DNA from 4 places in the Pandoraea oxalativorans genome. Region 3 is predicted to be linked to each of the others. Evidence: predicted binding sites of a transcription regulator. Region 3 holds the regulator's gene; each other region holds the start of a gene.
The links. The regulator sigma-54, encoded in region 3, starts transcription at its own class of promoters, with help from an activator protein. The targets are predictions, from matches to a motif close to TGGCANGNAANCTGCTTT.
Positions count from the first base shown of each region.

Region 1: the regulator sigma-54 is predicted to act here: its motif matches at 3,419-3,436, upstream of MB84_RS18830 (acetyl-CoA acetyltransferase).
Region 2: the regulator sigma-54 is predicted to act here: its motif matches at 2,196-2,213, upstream of MB84_RS11045 (circularly permuted type 2 ATP-grasp protein).
Region 4: the regulator sigma-54 is predicted to act here: its motif matches at 2,509-2,526, upstream of glnA (type I glutamate--ammonia ligase).

Region 1 is NZ_CP011253.3:4,272,196-4,277,009, forward strand. Features, by position in the region: gene MB84_RS18815 (PPC domain-containing DNA-binding protein) at 1-78, opposite strand, end outside; gene MB84_RS18820 (PPC domain-containing DNA-binding protein) at 75-611, opposite strand; gene MB84_RS18825 (acyl-CoA synthetase) at 608-2,185, opposite strand; gene MB84_RS18830 (acetyl-CoA acetyltransferase) at 2,214-3,380, opposite strand; gene MB84_RS18835 (TRAP transporter substrate-binding protein) at 4,054-4,814, shown strand, end outside.
Region 2 is NZ_CP011253.3:2,445,771-2,450,584, forward strand. Features, by position in the region: gene MB84_RS11030 (ureidoglycolate lyase) at 1-483, shown strand, start outside; one part of gene MB84_RS11040 (IS3 family transposase) at 717-1,032, shown strand; one part of gene MB84_RS11040 (IS3 family transposase) at 1,032-1,927, shown strand; gene MB84_RS11045 (circularly permuted type 2 ATP-grasp protein) at 2,244-3,668, shown strand; gene MB84_RS11050 (alpha-E domain-containing protein) at 3,739-4,737, shown strand; gene MB84_RS11055 (transglutaminase family protein) at 4,742-4,814, shown strand, end outside.
Region 3 is NZ_CP011253.3:596,562-601,375, reverse strand. Features, by position in the region: gene MB84_RS02810 (KdsC family phosphatase) at 1-300, shown strand, start outside; gene lptC (LPS export ABC transporter periplasmic protein LptC) at 325-1,002, shown strand; gene lptA (lipopolysaccharide transport periplasmic protein LptA) at 999-1,691, shown strand; gene lptB (LPS export ABC transporter ATP-binding protein) at 1,717-2,487, shown strand; gene MB84_RS02790 (RNA polymerase factor sigma-54) at 2,581-4,071, shown strand; gene hpf (ribosome hibernation-promoting factor, HPF/YfiA family) at 4,213-4,569, shown strand; gene ptsN (PTS IIA-like nitrogen regulatory protein PtsN) at 4,806-4,814, shown strand, end outside.
Region 4 is NZ_CP011253.3:2,204,962-2,209,775, forward strand. Features, by position in the region: gene MB84_RS10005 (DUF4148 domain-containing protein) at 311-655, opposite strand; gene MB84_RS10010 (LysE family translocator) at 951-1,568, opposite strand; gene MB84_RS10015 (rhodanese-like domain-containing protein) at 1,683-2,150, opposite strand; gene glnA (type I glutamate--ammonia ligase) at 2,622-4,037, shown strand; gene glnL (nitrogen regulation protein NR(II)) at 4,331-4,814, shown strand, end outside.

The DNA of each region.
Region 1 (4,814 bases), 2.0 Mb from region 3:
CGGCTTCAGGCGCGCCACCACCAACCTGCCCAATGTGCCATTTTCGATGGCGACGGGAACATCCAGCGCGACGCTCATGACAGTTCTCCCGCCACCGGGCGCAACAGGTGGAACCGTGTCTCCTCGTCGTCGCCCGTCACGTATCCACCGTGCGCAAAGAGACACAGACGAATCACCACCGGTTCGTCTCCGGCCCACGTGTGATCGAGAATCAGATGCCCGCCATGCAGCTCGCCCGACGGATCGGAAAAGCCCGCATGGCAGTGCATCAGCGTCGCGCCGTCGGCCGTTCGGCCCACGGTAATCGCGCCGCCGATCAGATCGACTTCGCGCGTCTCGTCGACCGGCTCACCATAGCCGAAGGGACGATCCGCATCCGTCGTGTTCTCGATCATGTGGTACCGCAGACCTCGCGCGGTCCCCGCACAGAAACGCCCGACGCCGCCGCCGTACGCATAGCGGGATAACGCCGCGCGTAAAGCCTCGCCGAGATTGGCACCGGTCCGGATCGTCACGCGCAGTTCGTGCTGCCCGCTCAACACGCAGTCTTCCACACGGGGTAACGTGGGGGCGCCTGCATGTCGATAGACCCGTGAAAGCGCAGGTTTCATAGTCGATAGTCTCCTTGCTCTTCGAGCATCGTCTTGATTTGCTTCTTCACGATCTTGCCGTAGCCCGATTTGGGCATGGCACTCCAGAACACGAAGCGACGCGGCCACTTGTAGCGGGCAATACGCGCTTCGAGATGTCCGAGCAGTTCATCGGCCTGTGCGGCCATGCCTTCCCGGGCGACCACCACCGCGAGCCCGCTCTCGCCCCACTTGGGGTCGGGCACGCCAAGCACCGCGCACTCCGACACGCACGGATGCGTGAGCAGCGCTTCCTCGATCTCACGCGGGTAGACGTTCGAGCCACCCGAGATGTACATGTCCGACGCCCGGCCCGTGATGTACAGGAATCCCTGCGCATCCACATGGCCTAGGTCGCCGGTGTGGAACCAGTCGTCCTTGAACGCCTTGGCGTTGGCGTCCGGATTGTTGTGATACCCCATGAAGACGGCCGGACCGCGCACGCAGATTTCGCCCGACGCGAACGCCGGTTGACGCTGCCCCTGCTCGTCCAGAATCGCCACCTCCATACCCGTGCGCGGCACCCCGCACGTGCCGACGCGCGCATCGGGCGCATCGTCGTCATCGCTGTGCAGCCACGGCGGCAACACCGTGATGTTGCCCGTCACCTCGCCCAGTCCGTAGTACTGCACCAGTACGCGGCCCAGCTTCTGCAACGCGTACTTCTGATCGGCGCGATACATCGGCGCGCCCGCGTAGATTACGAAGCGCAGCGAGCTATGGTCGTAGCGGTCCACCGTCGGATCTTCCACCAGCATCTTGACGATGGTCGGCACCGTGAACATGTTGTCGACCCGGTGACGCTCGATGGCCTGCCAGACCTGTTCCGCGTCCATCTTCTCGCCCGGCAGCAACACGCTGGCCGCACCGCGTGCCGTGTTGACGATGGCGTGAATGCCCGCGCCATGCGACAAGGGGGCAACGACCATCGAGCGGCTGCGATACGTAATGCCGGGCATCAGATCGGCCAGATGGTTGGTGACGACGAACGCCATCTGCCCGTGCGAGAGCACGCCCGCCTTCGGATGGCCGGTCGTGCCCGAGGTGTAGAAGAACCACAGCGGATCTTCGTATTCGACTTCCTCCTCGTAACCCTGAGCCCCCATGTGTTCGGCAACGAGTGTCTCGTAATGCAACTCGCCCGCGCGCGGTGCGCCGAGGGCGATGACGTGGCGCAATGCGGGCGACGCCGCACGCACCGCATCGACGTGGCCTTCGAAACCCGCGTCATAAATCATCACGCAAGCGCCGCTCGACTGCCCCAGATACGCCGCCTCGGGGGCGGTGATGCGGAAGTTCGTCGGCACCCACACGGCCCCGAGGCGAAACGCGATCCATGCGCTCTCGAAAATCGGCAGGTTGTTACGCGAATGCACGAGCAACTTGTCGCCCTTCTTCACGCCGAGCTTGCGCAGCGCGTCGACCACAGCGTTCACGCGGGCATCGATCTCGCCCCACGTCGTGACGTTCTCGCCGACGATCAGCCCGGGTTCGTCCGGGTGCCGCCGCGCGACGTCGGCCAACATCCGGCCGAGGTTCATGACCTTCTTGAGCATTTCTCGTCTCCTTGATGGCCCGGCACGCTTAGCGCGCTTCGAGAATGCTCACGTAGTTCGCCACGGCCGCGCCGCCCATGTTGAAGACGCCCGCCAGCTTCGCATCGGGAATCTGCATGTCGCCCGCCGTCCCCGTCAGTTGCATCGCCGCCATCACGTGCATCGACACACCGGTCGCGCCCACCGGATGCCCCTTCGCCTTCAGACCGCCCGACGGATTCACCGGCAGCAGGCCGTTCTTTTCCGTCAACCCTTCGGCCAGGACACTCGCACCCTGTCCCGGCTTGGCCAGCCCCATGGCTTCGTATTCGATGAGCTCGGCGATGGTGAAGCAGTCATGCGTCTCGACCAGCGACAGATCCTTCAGCGACACCCCGGCCACACCCAGCGCCTGACGCCACGCATGCTGACCGCCTTCGAACGCCAGCGGGTCGCGTCGCGAGAGGGGCAGATAGTCGTTGACCTGCACGGCCGCGCGGAAACCGACCGCCTTGGGCATGCTGCGTGCGACATCTGCCTTGGAGATGACCAGCGCAGCCGCACCGTCCGACACCATCGAGCAGTCGGTGCGCTTGAGCGGACCGGCCACGAACGGGTTCTTCTCGGAGACGTTGCGGCAGAAGTCGTAACCGAAGTCGCGACGCATATGCGCATACGGATTGACCGAGCCGTTGCGGTGGTTCTTCGCCGCAATGCGCGCGAGCGCGTCGGATTGATCGCCGTAGCGCTCGAAGTAGGCCTGCGCGATGGTGCCGAACACGCCCGCGAAGCCACCGGGAATGCCAGCCTCCTCACGCGCATACGAACACTTGAGCAGCACTTCGCCGACCTGTGGCGTGGCGAGTTCGGTCATCTTCTCGAAGCCGATCACGAGCACATGGGTGGCTTTGCCCGCTTCGATGGATTGCAGCCCGCCATGTACGGCGGCGGAACCGGTCGCGCACGCATTTTCGTAGCGCGTGGCGGGTTTGAAACGCAGGCCGGGGATGCGGTTGAAGATGAGCGACGACGGGAAGTCCTGATACAGGAAGCCGCCGTTGAAGGTACCGACGTGGATGGAATCGATCTGTTCGGGCGAGAGGCCCGCATCGTCGAGGGCGGCCTGGGCGACGTCGGCCAGCAGGACCTCGGCGTCGACGTTATCGAGTTTGCCGAACTGGGAGTGGGCCCAGCCGGTAAGGCATGCAGCAACCATGAAGTGTCTCCGGAAAATTGGGGTCATCCAGACTCCGGTGAGCAATTTCGATGCCAGATCCTTGCAAGGCGCGAGTACACGGGCAGCGCAACGCCTGATCTGTCACGTCGACGGCCCGGTCAGTCGTCGTTGCGAGGTCGTTCCCTTGCTGCGCTTGTGGCGCCTATGCAATTGACGCAAGCGTAAAGCGGGAGCCGCTGGCCCATCAAGTGAATTCTGAAGCCCACCGGATGAAGAAAATTTGCTGTGCCGCAGCAATGCCCGGCATGCCGAAATGCGTGCGACACCTGTCGCACCGGGCGTGGCGGCATTTGCGACAGGTGTCGCAACGCGTCGGCGAAATGCGACAGGTGTCACACCCGCATGTTTGCTGTGTCCGGGCGAGCCTCGCACGCGCAGCAAGACGCGCCGTGCCCCGCCAGCGTCGCGCACGCCTGTTGCGCCTGATGAAAGGCCCAAGCGGGGCGCACGGTCCACGCGCAGCACCGCCTTCGGGAATTCACTGATGCTTAACAACGTAAGGGTTTTCCCGTTCGGATGCCGAACTGGCATTCGATTTGCGTAAGATTAGCCAGCCACTTTTTCGAGTTGGCCGGGACGCTGCATCGCAGCACGCTTGCACGCCCCGAGCTTCAGACGCAGTCACCAAACCAATAATCAGGAGACATGCAGTATGAGCACTATGGATCGCCGCCATTTCATCAAGGTTGTGGCCGCCACATCGGCCGCCGCCGCTACGGGGTTGTATCAGACGCAGGCGCACGCTGCCGAATTCACGCTGAAGTTCGCCAATAACCTGCCGGTCAGCCATCCGATGAACATCCGCGCCAAGGAGATGGCGCAGAAGATCGCCGAGCAATCGAAAGGCCGCATCGACTTCCAGATCTATCCGAACAATCAGTTGGGCTCCGACAGCGACATGCTGAGCCAGATTCGTTCGGGTGCGATCGACTACTTCACGCTCTCGCCGCTGATTCTCGGCACGCTCGTACCCGCCGCACAGATTTCGGGCGTGGGCTTCGCGTTCAAGGACTACAGCCAGGTGTGGGCGGCCATGGACGGCGATCTCGGTGCGCACGTGCGCGGCCAGATCGCGAAGACGACCGTGTTCGCGTTCGACAAGATCTGGGAGAACGGTTATCGCCAGATCACCACGAGCAGCCGTCCGATCAACTCGCCGACCGACCTCAAGGGCCTGAAGATCCGCGTGCCGACGAGCCCGCTGTGGACGTCGATGTTCAGGGCGTTCGATTCGTCGCCCACGTCGATCAACTTCGCCGAAGTGTATTCGGCCCTGCAGACGCACATCGTCGAAGCGCAGGAAAACCCGCTGGCGCTGCTGACCACGGCCAAGCTCTACGAAGTGCAGAAATACGTGTCGATGACGAACCACATGTGGGACGGTTTCTGGTTCCTCGCCAACAAGCAGAAGTG
Region 2 (4,814 bases), 1.8 Mb from region 3:
CCGTTCGGCGATGTGATCGAGTTGGAGGGTGCGAAGCATTTCGCGATCAATGGCGGGACGACGGAGCGTTTCCATGATTTAGCGACGGTGGATCTGGGCCCGGAGGGCGGACGCACGTTGGTCAACGTCTTCCGAGGCCAGCCGAGACAGTTGCCGTATGAGGTGAAGATGTTGGAGCGTCACCCGTTGGGCAGTCAGGCGTTCATCCCGTTGAAGACGACGCCGTATTTAGTGGTCGTCGCTCCGGCGGGCGAGTTGGACGTGAGCAAGCTGCGTGCGTTCGTCTCGGATGGATGGCAGGGGGTGAACTATGCCAGGGGCGTGTGGCATCACCCGTTGTTGGCGTTGGATGAGGTGAGTGACTTTGTGGTGGTGGACCGGGGTGGTGAGGGGCACAACTGTGACGAGCAGGATTTGCCGGGTGTGTATTTGCTGACGCAGGCGGCGCTGGATGCGGTGGTAGGAGCGCAGAAAGCTGCGTAAGTGAAGAAGGAAGCGAAGGAAGCGGTAATAAGGGACGCCGGGCGATGCTCGGCGTTTTTTATTGGGCGGGGGAAAAGCGAAGTGAGGCGTGGAGGAAAGGGGTGAGGCGTGGGGAGGGACAGGAGACGTGTGGGCGGCGTGGAGCGGCCCCATGAAACACCGGACACAGCGACCCACTTACAATAACGGGTAGGCATAAGACTGTGTTTTTGACTAACACCAAGCAGGAAGTGATGGAAGTGTTGACGGGCCCAGAGCGCCGGCGTCGCTGGACGGCGGAGCAGAAACTGTCGATGGTTCGCGAGAGTTTCGAACCGGGAAAATCGGTTTCAATGGTCGCGCGCCATTACGGCGTGAACCCGAACCAGCTATTCCACTGGCGCAAGCTGTACCAGGACGGTAGCCTGTCAGCGGTCAAGGCTGGCGAAGAAGTGGTTCCGGCATCGGAGTTGGCTGATGCGCTCAAGCAGATTCGCGAGCTGCAACGGATGCTCGGCAAAAAAACAATGGAGAACGAGATTCTCCGGGAAGCAGTTGAATACAGCCGAGCAAAAAAATGGATAGCGCACTCGCCCTTGCTGCCGGAGGACGGCCAGTGAAACTGGTCTGTGAAGTTCTCGGCGTGTCGCGCTCGAACGTATCGGCACGACTGTCGCGTCCGGCGACGTGGCGCGATGGCCGGCAATCAAGGCCGACCGACGACGAAACTGTAGTCGAGGAAATCCGCCGTGTCGTCGGCGATTTGCCCAGCTATGGCTACCGGCGGGTTTGGGGCACGTTGCGCAACGAGCGCGTTGCAGTTGGACTGGCGCCGTTCAATGCCAAGCGCATTTATCGCATCATGCGAACGCATGGGCTGCTGACGCAGCGCCGACCGATTGCGCCGCGAGCCCACCGTCGACATGATGGCAAAGTGGCCGTCGCGCGCAGCAATCAGCGATGGTGCTCGGACGGCTTCGAGTTCCGCTGCGACAACGGCGAGCCGCTGCGTGTGACGTTTGCGCTGGATTGCTGCGACCGAGAAGCGATGAGCTGGGCGGCGACGACAGCAGGCCACAGCGGCGACATTGTGCGCGACGTGATGCTGGCCGCAGTGGAAAATCGGTTCGGCAACGAGGTGCATACGCCGTCCGAAATCGAGTGGCTGAGCGACAATGGTTCGGGCTATACGGCTGACGATACGCGCCGGTTTGCGATGAACATCGGACTAAAGCCATTGACCACGCCCGTGTGCAGTCCGCAAAGTAACGGCATGGCCGAGAGCTTCGTGAAAACGATGAAGCGCGACTACGTCGCCTTCATGCCGAAGCCGGATGCTGCAACCGCTGCTCACAATCTGGCCATTGCATTTGAGCATTACAACGAGAAGCACCCCCATAGCGCGCTGAAATACCGCTCGCCTCGCGAGTTCCGGCGCTCGATGGATTCAGCAACCTTAGTGTGATGGTGTGTCCGGTTTTACAGGGTCAACTCCACGGCGTCACGGCCCCTTTCTGCAGCGAGTTGGGTTTATGTCTGAGCGGCGGAAAGGGGCCCCGGTCCGTTAGGGGGAAGGTGTTAGGGGGCGGGGGTAAACACAACAGTCCGAGTAGAACCCCAACTCCTATACTTCGAAACACCGATGTGGTGCGTAGGCGGTGGTGCAGGGAGGTGGGCGCACCGAAAGCGTGCGGAAAGCGGCAAAAGGTTAAAAAAGGGCGGAAAAACAGCTCGGGCATGGATATTGCTCGATCTCGACACAGCAATCTGCGGAGAAGCCTATGGTCGAGAGCTATAACGAGATGGCGAGCATCACGGGTGCGACGCGTTCGCACTACCGTCGGTTTGACGACTGGTTGAAATGTCAGACAGAAGATGTCTTGCACCATAAGCGAGCCGAGGCCGATCTGGCGTTCAGGCGCGTGGGGATCACGTTTGCTGTGTATGGGAATGAGGCGGGCACGGAGCGTCTGATCCCGTTCGATCTGATCCCTCGGATCATTCCTGCGCATGAGTGGCATACATTGCAGACGGGTTTGCGTCAGCGAGTCGAGGCGCTCAACAAGTTCATCCACGACGTTTATCACGACCAGAACATCCTGCGTGCGGGCGTGATCCCGGCGGATCAGGTGTTGAAGAATGCGCAGTACCGTCCGGAGATGCAGGGTGTGGACGTTCCCGGCGACATCTACTCGCACATCGCGGGCGTCGACGTAGTTAGAGCGGGAACGGGAGACGATGGCGTCTTCTACGTCTTGGAAGACAACTTACGGGTGCCATCCGGCGTGTCGTACATGCTGGAGAATCGCAAGATGATGATGCGGTTATTTCCGGAGTTGTTCGCGCGCAATCGCATTGCACCGGTGGAGCATTACCCGGACTTATTGCTCGACAGCCTGCGGGCCGTAGCGCCGATCGGCGTGGACGATCCCACCGTCGTCGTGATGACGCCGGGCATCTACAACTCTGCATACTTCGAGCATGCGTTCCTGGCGCAACAGATGGGGATCGAGCTGGTCGAAGGGCAGGATTTGTTCGTCGAGGACAACCTCGTCTACATGCGCACGACCAACGGTCCGAAGCGTGTCGACGTTATCTATCGCCGCATTGACGACGACTTCCTCGACCCGCTTGCTTTCCGCGCCGACTCCACACTGGGCGTGCCGGGGTTGCTGAGCGTCTATCGTGCGGGGCGCGTGACATTGGCCAACGCCATCGGTACGGGCGTCGCCGACGACAAGTCTATCTACCCGTTCGTCCCCGACATGATCGAGTTCTACCTCGGAGAGAAGCCGATCCTGAATAACGTGCCGACCTACCAGTGCCGTCGGCCCGACGACCTTGCGTACACGCTCGACAACCTCGGGGAACTGGTCGTCAAGGAAGTCCACGGTGCGGGCGGGTACGGCATGCTCATCGGTCCGGCGTCCACCAAGGCCGAAATCGAAGCCTTCCGGCAGCGGCTTATCGCGAAACCCGACGGCTACATCGCACAACCCACGCTGGCACTCTCCGCATGCCCGACGTTCGTAGAAGCCGGTATCGCCCCGCGACACATCGACCTGCGGCCGTTCGTGTTGTCCTCGGGCAAGGGTGTCACCATGGTGCCGGGCGGCCTGACGCGCGTAGCGCTCACGGAGGGTTCGCTGGTCGTCAACTCCTCGCAAGGGGGCGGGACCAAGGACACCTGGGTACTGGAAAAGTAAGCGGCAGAGGCCATAGAGAGCGCGCAAGTCAGCCAGACCGCGCACATCGGAAAATTATCGGGAAGAGATCATGCTCAGCCGTACCGCCGACCACTTGTTCTGGATGGCCCGCTATATGGAGCGAGCTGAAAACACCGCTCGCCTGCTCGACGTCAATTTGCAAAACCTCCTGCTTCCGCAGGATGCCGTCGACGACGAAGACGATACCGACATGGCGCAGGTCCTCGCTGGCGGCATCGACAATGAAGCGGGTTGGCGCGCCACCTTGCGCATCTCCGAGCTGGAGCCTGCGTTCAACCGCAAACATGGGCGCGCGACGCGCGCCAACGTGCTCGACTTCGTGGTGCGCGACCCCGAGAACCCGTCGAGCATCGCCTGCTGTCTGGCCGCCGCGCGGGAGAACGCCCGTGCCGTACGCGGCACATTGACCACCGAGCTATGGGAGAGCGTCAACAGTACCTGGCTGGATTTCCCGCGCATCCTCGATCTGCTTGAGCGCGATCCCGCGCACCTGTTCGAATGGGTCAAAGTGCGCTCTCACCTGTCGCGGGGCGTGAGCTTCGGCACCTTGTTTCAGGACGACGCCTTCTACCTCACCCGGCTCGGCCTGTTCCTGGAGCGCGCCGACAACACCGCCCGCATTCTCGACGTCCGTTTCCACGAAGCGGTGCGAGCCGACAAGGCGGGGCCGGACGCGTCGCATCCGACCGACTTCTACTACTGGTCGGCCGTCCTGCGCAGTGTCTCCGGCTTCGAGATCTACCGGAAGGTCTACCGGGACGTCATCACACCCGAGCGCGTCGTCGAGTTGCTGATGCTCAACGCGCACATGCCGCGCTCGTTGCTCGCGTCGCTCACGGGCGTGTGCGAAAACCTCGCCACGCTCTCCAATGCCCAGTCCGGCGAGGTCGAACGCTATGCAGGCAAACTACAGTCCGAACTCAAATACACCGACATCCAGCAAATTCGACAGCAAGGCCTGCACCCCGTGCTGACCGAATTCCTCGAGCGAGTCTCCGTGCTCGGCAACAAGATCAGTCAGACCTTCCTGATCCCGCTCGCCGCCTGATGCCATGCGCCTGACCATCCGCCACGAAACCACCTACCGCTACGACACGCCGGTGCGCTACACCATCCAGCAGCTTC
Region 3 (4,814 bases):
CGCGTCGTGCACGTCTATCAGGGCGTGCACGACAAGCGCACCGCATTTGAAGACCTGTGCGCCAAAGTCGGCGTGACGGCCGACGTCTGCGGGCATATCGGCGACGACTGGCCCGACCTGCCCGTGCTCACGCGCGTGGGCTTTGCCGCCTGCCCGGCCAATGCGCACATCGAAGTGAAGGCACGCTGTCACTGGATCGCGAGTACGCGCGGTGGCGAAGGTGCCGCACGCGAGTTGTGCGACTTCATCTTGCGCGCGCAGGGGCGTTACGACGCCTTGCTCGCCGAAGCCATCGCCTGACGCGCCGGGAGAGTCGATCCACTCATGGCCATCCAACGCGTCTCGCCCGCTTCGCTGATCGCGATCGCCGTCCTGGCAAGCCTTGCGGCCGGCACCTACTGGCTCGTGCAGCGCACGCTGCCGTCCGACGCCGACCGCGCGCCGTACGTGAAGCAGCACATCCCCGATTACTACGCCGACGACATGGTGATCTCGATGCTTGCGCCCAACGGGGTGACGCAGTACCGCGTCAACGCCGTCCACATGACGCACTTCGAAGACGACCAGACCACGGCCATGACGATGCCGGCCGTGCGCGCCTTCACGCCGGACCAGCCCGAGGTGACCGCCACGAGCAAGCGTGGCACGCTCAACGCCGATATGTCGATCGTCGATCTGTACGACGACGCGGTCGTGGTGCGTCAGCCGGGGCCGCGCGATCCCGAAATGCGTGCGCTGTCCGAGCACTTCCAGGTGCTCGTGAACGAAGACATCGTGCGCACCGAAAAGCCGGTGCAGCTCTTCCGCGGGTCGTCCGTGATGTATGGCGACGGCATGATTTTCAATAACATCTCGCGCGCCGTACAATTGCTCGGCAATGTTCACGGCACGATCCAGCCGGCGGAACTGGGCGCCAAGCGCCCGCCGCCGTCCGGCCAGTCCGCTGCGCCGGCCGCCTCACGCGCGCCATCTCAGACTCCTCAGGGCCCCAAGACCCCATGACCGATCGCCTTTCACTGCGACCCGCCTCCGTATCGCTGCGCGCGCTTCGCGCGCTGGCCACCGCCTTCGCCGTCCTTGGCGCGCTGGCCGCGCCGCTGGCTCACGCCGAACGCGCCGACCGCGACAAGCCGCTCAATATCGAGTCGAACCACATGAGCTATGACGACCTGAAGCAGGTCAACATATTCACCGGCAACGTGACGATGACCAAGGGGACGATTCTCCTGAAGGCCGATCGCGTCGAAGTGACTCAGGATCCGGAGGGTTATCAGTACGCCACGGCTTACTACAAGCCGGGTGGCCCGCTCGCCTACATGCGTCAGAAGCGCGACGGCATCGACGAGTACATCGACGGCTGGGGCGAGACCATCTATTACAACGGCAAGACCGAAGTCGCCACGCTGACCACGCGGGCCACGCTCAAGCGTCTGGCCGGCGGTACGAAGGTGCTCGACGAGATTCACGGCAGCGTGATCACGTACGACACCTACAATGAGGTCTACACCGCCAACAGCGGTGCCGATCAGGTCACCCCCAACAATCCGAACGGCCGCGTGCGCGCTACGCTCGCCCCTCGCAACGCCACGGGCGCACAGGCGCCGGCGCCGGCGCCGGCACCGGGTGCCGCGCCCAAGGGCGACCTGCCGCCGCTGTCGCCTTCCAAGAACATCGGGAATCCGCGTGAGTAATTCTGCCAATAGCAACGTCTCGACCATCAACCCGGGCGCAGGCCCGGTGGGCAAGCCCAGCGCGCTCGTCGTGCGCTCGCTCAAGAAGCAGTACGGCGCGCGTACCGTCGTTAAGGATGTGTCGCTCGACGTGAAGAGCGGCGAGGTCGTGGGTCTGCTTGGCCCGAATGGCGCGGGCAAGACAACGTCGTTCTACATGATCGTGGGGCTGGTGCCTGCCGACGACGGCGAAATCCAGCTCGACGGCAACCTCATCAGCGAACTGCCGATCCACGAGCGCGCCCGCATGGGCGTCTCGTATCTGCCGCAGGAAGCGTCGGTATTTCGCAAGCTCACGGTCGAAGACAACATTCGCGCCGTGCTTGAATTGCAGGTCGATGCACAGGGCAAGCCCCTCAAGCGCGACGAAATCGAACGCCGCATCGAAGCCCTGCTCGACGAGCTTCAGGTGGGCCATCTGCGCGAGAATCCGGCGATGTCGCTCTCGGGCGGCGAGCGTCGTCGCGTCGAAATCGCACGCGCCCTGGCCACACAACCGCGATTTATATTGCTCGACGAACCGTTCGCGGGCGTCGACCCGATCGCCGTGCTGGAAATCCAGCGGATCGTGCGCTTTCTCAAGGACCGAGGCATCGGTGTCCTGATTACCGACCACAACGTGCGCGAGACGCTGGGTATCTGCGATCACGCGTACATCATCAGCGAAGGCTCGGTGCTCGCCGCAGGCACGCCTGACCAGATCGTCGCCGACGAAAGCGTCCGCCGCGTCTATCTGGGCGAAAATTTCCGGATGTAAAGCAGATTTTTCGCATGTAAACCCTGCCTCCGATAGGCGTCAGGGACGGTTCCGTTGGCGTGACAAAGCCTCTACAATGAAGGCGAGACCGCTATGAAACCGACTCTTCAACTCCGCACCTCGCAGCACCTGACCCTCACGCCGCAGTTGCAGCAATCGATCCGGTTGTTGCAACTGTCGACGCTCGAACTTCAGCAGGAAGTCGAGCACGCCCTCACCCAGAACCCGATGCTCGAACGCGAGGACGATTGGCTCGCCGGTTCGGTACGTGTGGGCACAGACGGGTCGCTACGCAACGAGCGAGGTTCGTCGTCCAGCGGTTCGAACGACAACGGCCCCGACGCCGCTAACGGTCACGACGAAGCACGCGAACTCGATGGCGAGGCCCGCTTCGACGACAACGCGCCGGATAACGGCAGCGACTGGAGCCTGAACGACTTCGCCCGCTCCGGCAGCGCATCGGACGACGACGACAATGCGCGTCCGCAGCTGCACGTCGACCATCCCAATCTGCGTGAACATCTGCTGGCTCAACTGCGCCTGACCAAGGCCTCACCGCGCGACCGCGCGCTGGTGGAATTCCTGATCGAATCCCTGGACGAAGACGGCTACCTTGGTAGCCTGCTCGACGAGATTCAGGCCGAAATGCCCGAGGAGCTGGCGCTCGAAACGGAAGAGATCAACGCGGCGCTGGCGCTACTGCAAAGTTTCGACCCGGCGGGCGTGGGCGCCCGCAGCCCGGCCGAGTGCCTGCGCCTGCAGCTTCAGCGACTGCCCGCAAGCGCTGTGCGTACGCTGTCGCTGCGCATCGTCACCGATCACCTGGAACTGCTGGCCGCGCGCGATTACACGCGTTTGCGCCGCCTGCTGGGTGTCGGCGAAGACGGCCTGCGCGCCGCGCATCAGCTGATTCGTTCGCTGGACCCGTTCCCGGGCTCGGCTTACGGCGCGCCCCAGGCCGACTACGTCGTGCCGGACGTGCTGGTACGCAAGCAGGGGAGCGGCTGGACGGCGGAGCTGAATCCGGAAGTGATGCCGCGTCTACGCATCAACGAGATGTATGCGCGCATTCTCCGAAATAACCGGAACGATCCGGGAACCGGCAACCTCCAACAGCAGTTGCAGGAAGCGCGCTGGCTGATCAAGAACATCCAGCAACGCTTCGATACGATCCTGCGGGTGGCGCAAGCCATTGTCGAGCGTCAAAAGAACTTCTTCACGCATGGCGAAATCGGCATGCGGCCCTTGGTTTTACGCGAGATTGCTGATACGCTGGGTTTACATGAATCCACGATTTCACGGGTGACAACGAGTAAGTACATGCTCACTCCATTTGGAACCTTCGAGCTTAAGTACTTCTTCGGATCGCACGTGGCAACGGAAGCCGGAGGCGCTGCGTCATCGACCGCTATCCGCGCACTCATCAAGCAACTCATAGGAGCAGAAGACCCGCAGAGCCCCCTTTCCGATAGCCGTATCGCGGAACTGCTGGCAGAGCAAGGTTTTGTGGTGGCGCGGCGCACTGTCGCGAAGTACCGCGAGGCCATGCGAATCCCCGCAGTGAACTTGCGCAAATCTTTGTAGGACAGTCCTGGTGCGCCATGTTGGCCGCTGGGGCATCACGCCGCAGTGCGACATTGCGTCACGTCAATGGCTCGCACCCTCGCTAGCCAGCGTCAACGTTGACGCGGCCTGCACTTCGGCATTTCAGCAAGGAGAGCAGCTATGAATCTGAAGATCAGTGGACACCATCTCGAACTCACGCCGTCGCTGCGCGAATTTGTCGTCAACAAGCTTAACCGCGTGTTGAATCATTTCGACCAGCTCATTGGCGCCGAGGTGATCCTCTCTGTCGACAAGACCAAGGAGAAGAGCGGACGCCAGATCGCGAGCGTCACGGTGTTTCTCAAGGGCAAGGAAATTTTCGTCGAGAAGTGTGACGAGAATATGTATGCCGCCATCGACAAGCTGATCGACATGCTCGACCGCAAGGTAATGCAGTACAAGGATAAGGTTCAGGATCACGGTCGCGAAGCCATCAAGCACCACGAACTTCCTCCAGAGGCGGAACCGCTGCAATAGCATCGTTCAGGCGTGGTCATCGCATTGGCTGATACCGACGAAAACCCGCAAGGAACCCCCTTAGCGCATATCCGTCTGTTGTAAGTCTGGCATCACCCACCGCGGGGCCGTTGAACGGCCCCTTTTGTATGGTTCGCCCCACTTCCGTGACTTGCCGCGAGCGCGGCGGCGAGTGGTCTATAATGCGAGGTCAATCGGGGGTTGGAGGGCGACCATGCGTTCGCCCGCATTACAAGATGAACCGT
Region 4 (4,814 bases), 1.6 Mb from region 3:
GCCGCCATGAAAAAAGCCCGCACTCCAGGGCGGGAGCGCGGGCGAAAGTCCCATGCGATGACGGGGAACGCATGGCGACAGGAGATGCGCCCGTGGGAAGCCGTGCGTGACTGCCGGGCCAGAGGGGAAGCACTGGACCGACGCACCACAGATCGCCCGGTAAAACGTCGTTGGGCGGGGGCGCGCGCCTGTCGGCGGGACTAGGGAGGAATAAGGTGACGCAACGCAGGCCGACGATGCCATTCGGCCTGCGCGCGTCGGTCACACCGCCCTAGGGAGGCGGCATGACGAGGGCCGGTTTGGCGGTAGCTTACGGATTCGAGTACTTCATCTCGCCGTTCTGGCGCGCACGCACGAGTTCGTCATAGACCTGTGCACGCGTCTTGCCCGGCACGTTGGCGTTGCTCATCGTGTTGAACGCCGGGTAGTCGTAGTCGTTCTGCGGAATCAAGCCCTTGGCGCGCGCGTCGACCAGTTCCTCACGCACCTGTGCGCGGGTGAGTTGCGACGTTTGCGGCACCCAGCCGAACGGCGAACCGTCGGGGTAAGCGTCGCTCGATAACTGCGATTGTGCGAAAACGGAACCTGCTGCGGTGGCCATCGTGGCCGAGATCAGTGCCGATGCAATGAGTTTGCGATTGAGGGTGCGATTCATGACGTCAATTCCTGTTCTTCTGTGTTGCGGGGGCGCGCAATGCATCGGTATCGAGCGACTGTTGGTAGGACGCGGTATGCGTTGTGCGCGACCGGTGAAGCCAGTCTATGCCCCGGGCTATCACAGAAAAACGGCAATTAAGCGAATGCATCATTACGCGAGCCGCAATAATGCGACGCGCGTTCTCACTCGATGAGAGGCGCTCGGCGACGCGGCATCAATAAAAAACGCCACCCGAAGATGGCGTTCGTCATGCGGTGGCGATGCGGAGATAGCGGAGATGCTTCGGATGCCTTCAGCGAGTGGCGATGGCAACCGCCGCACCAGCCATCACGGTGCCCGTCGCGCGATTCAGGCGTTTCACGGCGCGCGCTGAACTGAGTAGTCGCCGTGCGCGCGACGCCAGCGCGATATAGCTGCCGAACACGATCGCGAGAACCGTCAGTGTGACGCCGACGACTTCGACATAACCGAGTGCCGTCACGCGTTGGAGATCGAGCAAGTTGGGCAGTAATGCGAAATAGAACACGACGACCTTCGGGTTGCCCATCGTGACCGACAGTCCGCCCAGAAACAGACGCCAGGACTTCTCGCGCGGTGCGGCGGCGAGCGGCTCCGTCGGCGCAATGGCCGGTGCGTGCCACATCTTCCAGGCGAGATAGAGGAGGTACGCCGCGCCAGCGTACTTGATCGCGAGGAACACGCCGGAGAATGTGTGCGCCAGCGCAGCGACGCCCAGCACGGCGAGCGTGAGCCAGACGACGTCGCCGATGGCGACGCCTGCAGAGAAGGCAATCGCGCCTTGCGTGCCACGTCCGAGTACGCGTGCGACGATGGCAGCGATACCGGGGCCCGGCGTGCCCGCGCCCACAAACAGGGCGAGCGCGAAAGTCAACAAGTGAGTCCAGTCCATCGCTGCGTCTCCTCGCGTTGATGTCGTTCTGAGTGATCTATGTGTTGTCTACACGATGCTGCCCCGCCCATCGCTCACTGTCCGGGCGATGACCGATGTCCCGATGTCCCGATCTCACGCACCGAACCACGGCAGGCCGCGGAAGCACCAGCCGCTCACATTCTTGCGGTGACCGTTGCTGTCCTTGTCGCCTTCGAAGCCTTCGAGGATATCGAACGATTGTGTGAAGCCGGCTTCGTAGGCGCGCGTTGCGGCGGCCTTCGAGCGGGCAGCACTGCGGCACAGGAACAGCAGCGGCGCTGCCTTGTCCGTCGTCTGCGACGTCAGTTGTTCGAGGAAGTGTTCGTTGGGCACGCCTCCGGGATAGCGCACCCATTCGACGTTTGCGTACTGCCCGTCCGGCACTTGGGGGCGCCCGACCCAATCGAGTTCAGCGCGCGTACGCACGTCGATCAGACGAACGTTCGCATCGGCGTTGAGCAATGCCAGCGCCTCTTCCGGCGTGAGCGCGCCTGTGTAGGCGAGCTGGCCCGTGGCGCGACGCTCCGTAGCTTGGTCGAGAATGGCTTTTGCGCTTGTCATATTGCTGTGATCTCGTTAGTCGATGGTTGTCCTTCATTCTAGCGTGCAGCACACGCAAAGATGCGCTTTAAGTGACATCGCGCGGCATTGGGAGTCGTCTGGATATTCTGCGGTCCGAATCCACCGCGCCCGACGACGGTGCAATATGGCGCACAACTTCGGGCCGACGATGCGGCCCGACAGCACTTAAAAGGTGCATAATCTGCAAATGCACCAATATGGTGATATTTTGGTGCGATGTGCACCGAAATAGAGAATTAAAGCCCGCGAGCGGGAATTCGGCGCTGGCCGCACCAGCATCGAATATTTCCTTAGAAATCAGTGGGTGAGGGTGAGGCACAGCAGTGAAGCGATGCGTTGGCACGCTTCCTGCTTATCATTGGCGAATTCGAACACGGAGTTCGTTAAGAGGGTGCGGCGACGCGGGCGATGAGCGCCAGCAGCGCCAGATTGAATCTTTCGGGAGATAGCATGAGCAAATCTGTGGCAGATGTGATGAACCTGGTTAAGGAAGAAGACGTCAAGTTCGTCGACTTCCGCTTTACGGACACGCGCGGCAAAGAGCAGCACGTCTCGGTGCCCGTGTCGCACTTCGACGCCGACAAGTTCGAGAGCGGTCACGCTTTCGACGGTTCGTCGATCGCTGGCTGGAAGGGCATCGAAGCCTCGGACATGCTGTTGGTGCCGGACGCCAACACCGCTTACATCGACCCGTTCTACGAAGAAAACACGCTGGTCCTGACCTGCGACGTGATCGAACCGGCCGACGGCAAGGGCTACGACCGCGATCCGCGCTCCATCGCCAAGCGCGCTGAAGCCTACCTGAAGAGCACGGGCCTGGGCGACACCGCCTTCTTCGGTCCGGAGCCGGAATTCTTCATTTTCGACTCGGTCCAGTGGAACACGGACATGTCGGGCACCTCCGTGAAGATCAACTCCGAAGAAGCCCCGTGGTCTTCGTCGAAGGACTTCGACGGCGGCAACACCGGCCACCGTCCGGGCACGAAGGGTGGCTACTTCCCGGTCGCACCGGTCGACACGTTCCAGGACATGCGCTCGGAAATGTGCCTGTTGCTCGAACAACTCGGCGTGCCGGTTGAAGTGCACCACCACGAAGTGGCTGGCCAGGGCCAGAACGAAATCGGCACGAAGTTCTCGACGCTGGTCGAGCGCGCCGACTGGACGCAGATCCTGAAGTACGTCGTGCACAACGTGGCGCACAGCTACGGCAAGACGGCCACGTTCATGCCGAAGCCGATCGTTGGCGACAACGGTTCGGGCATGCACATCCACCAGTCGGTCTGGAAGGACGGTCAGAACCTGTTCGCAGGCAATGGCTACGGCGGTCTGTCGGAATTCGCGCTGTATTACATCGGCGGCATCATCAAGCACGCCCGTGCCCTGAACGCGATCACGAATCCGTCGACGAACTCGTACAAGCGTCTCGTGCCGCACTTCGAAGCCCCGGTGAAGCTGGCCTACTCGGCCCGTAATCGTTCGGCATCGATCCGTATTCCGTACGTTGCCAACCCGAAGGGTCGCCGCATCGAAGCGCGCTTCCCGGACCCGATGGCCAACCCGTACCTGGCCTTCTCGGCCATGCTGATGGCCGGTCTGGATGGCGTGCAGAACAAGATCCACCCGGGCGAAGCCGCCGACAAGAACCTGTACGACCTGCCGCCGGAAGAGGACGCAAAGATCCCGACCGTGTGCTCGAGCCTCGAACAGGCGCTGGAATACCTGAACGAAGACCGCGAGTTCCTGACCCGTGGCGGTGTGTTCACCGACGGCATGCTCGACTCGTACATCGCACTGAAGACGGACGAAGCTCGCCGCGTGGCCATGACCACGCACCCGCTCGAGTTCGAACTGTACTACTCGCTGTAATCGGGTCGCTGCGCAGCAATGCGCCGGCATGACGGAACGCCTGCGGCCGACCGTCATGCCCGACAAGCACGGGGGGATGGCCGCGGCCGTCCCCCTTTTTTATCCGCAGCGCGCGCGCCATGCATCCCCAATGTGCATTGCGCTAGCCGCCTGCCACGAACTTAACGCCTAGATCCTTGATGAAAAGTGTCCGCGCTGGTGAGAAAGGGCAGACGAAGCGGGCCTCGCATTCCGCTGATGCCGTCGATGTTGCTGCCGATGTGACGGTTGACGCCGCAGGCATCGCCGCACCGCTGTCCGCGGTGCCTGCCCTGGTCGACCCGTGGGAAGCGAAGCTTGCCGCGACCGGCATTCTGCCCGGCCTGGAAGCGTTGCCGACCGTGCTGCTGGTGCTGGAAAAGCACTCGTTGCGCGTGGTCTTCGCAAATCCGGCCGCCGAAGCGTTGCTGGCCTTGTCGCGTCGCTCGCTCTCGCAGATGACGTGGAACGATGTGTTCACGAACGGCGAAGTGCTGTCGTCGACGATGACGGAGCTCATCGCGAATCACTTCCAGACCACGCGCCTCGATCTGGTGCTGGAACGCACCGCACAGGAGCCGTTGCACACGCACGCGATTGTGGCGGCCCCCGAGGCAGCGCCCGATTTCGTGATCGTCGAGCTGATCGAGAACGAGCAAAAGCTCAAGAACGAGCGCGAGGAGCGGATCATCGATCAGGCGTTGATGAACAAGCAGCTCATCCGCAACCTGGCGCACGAGATCAAGAACCCGCTCGGCG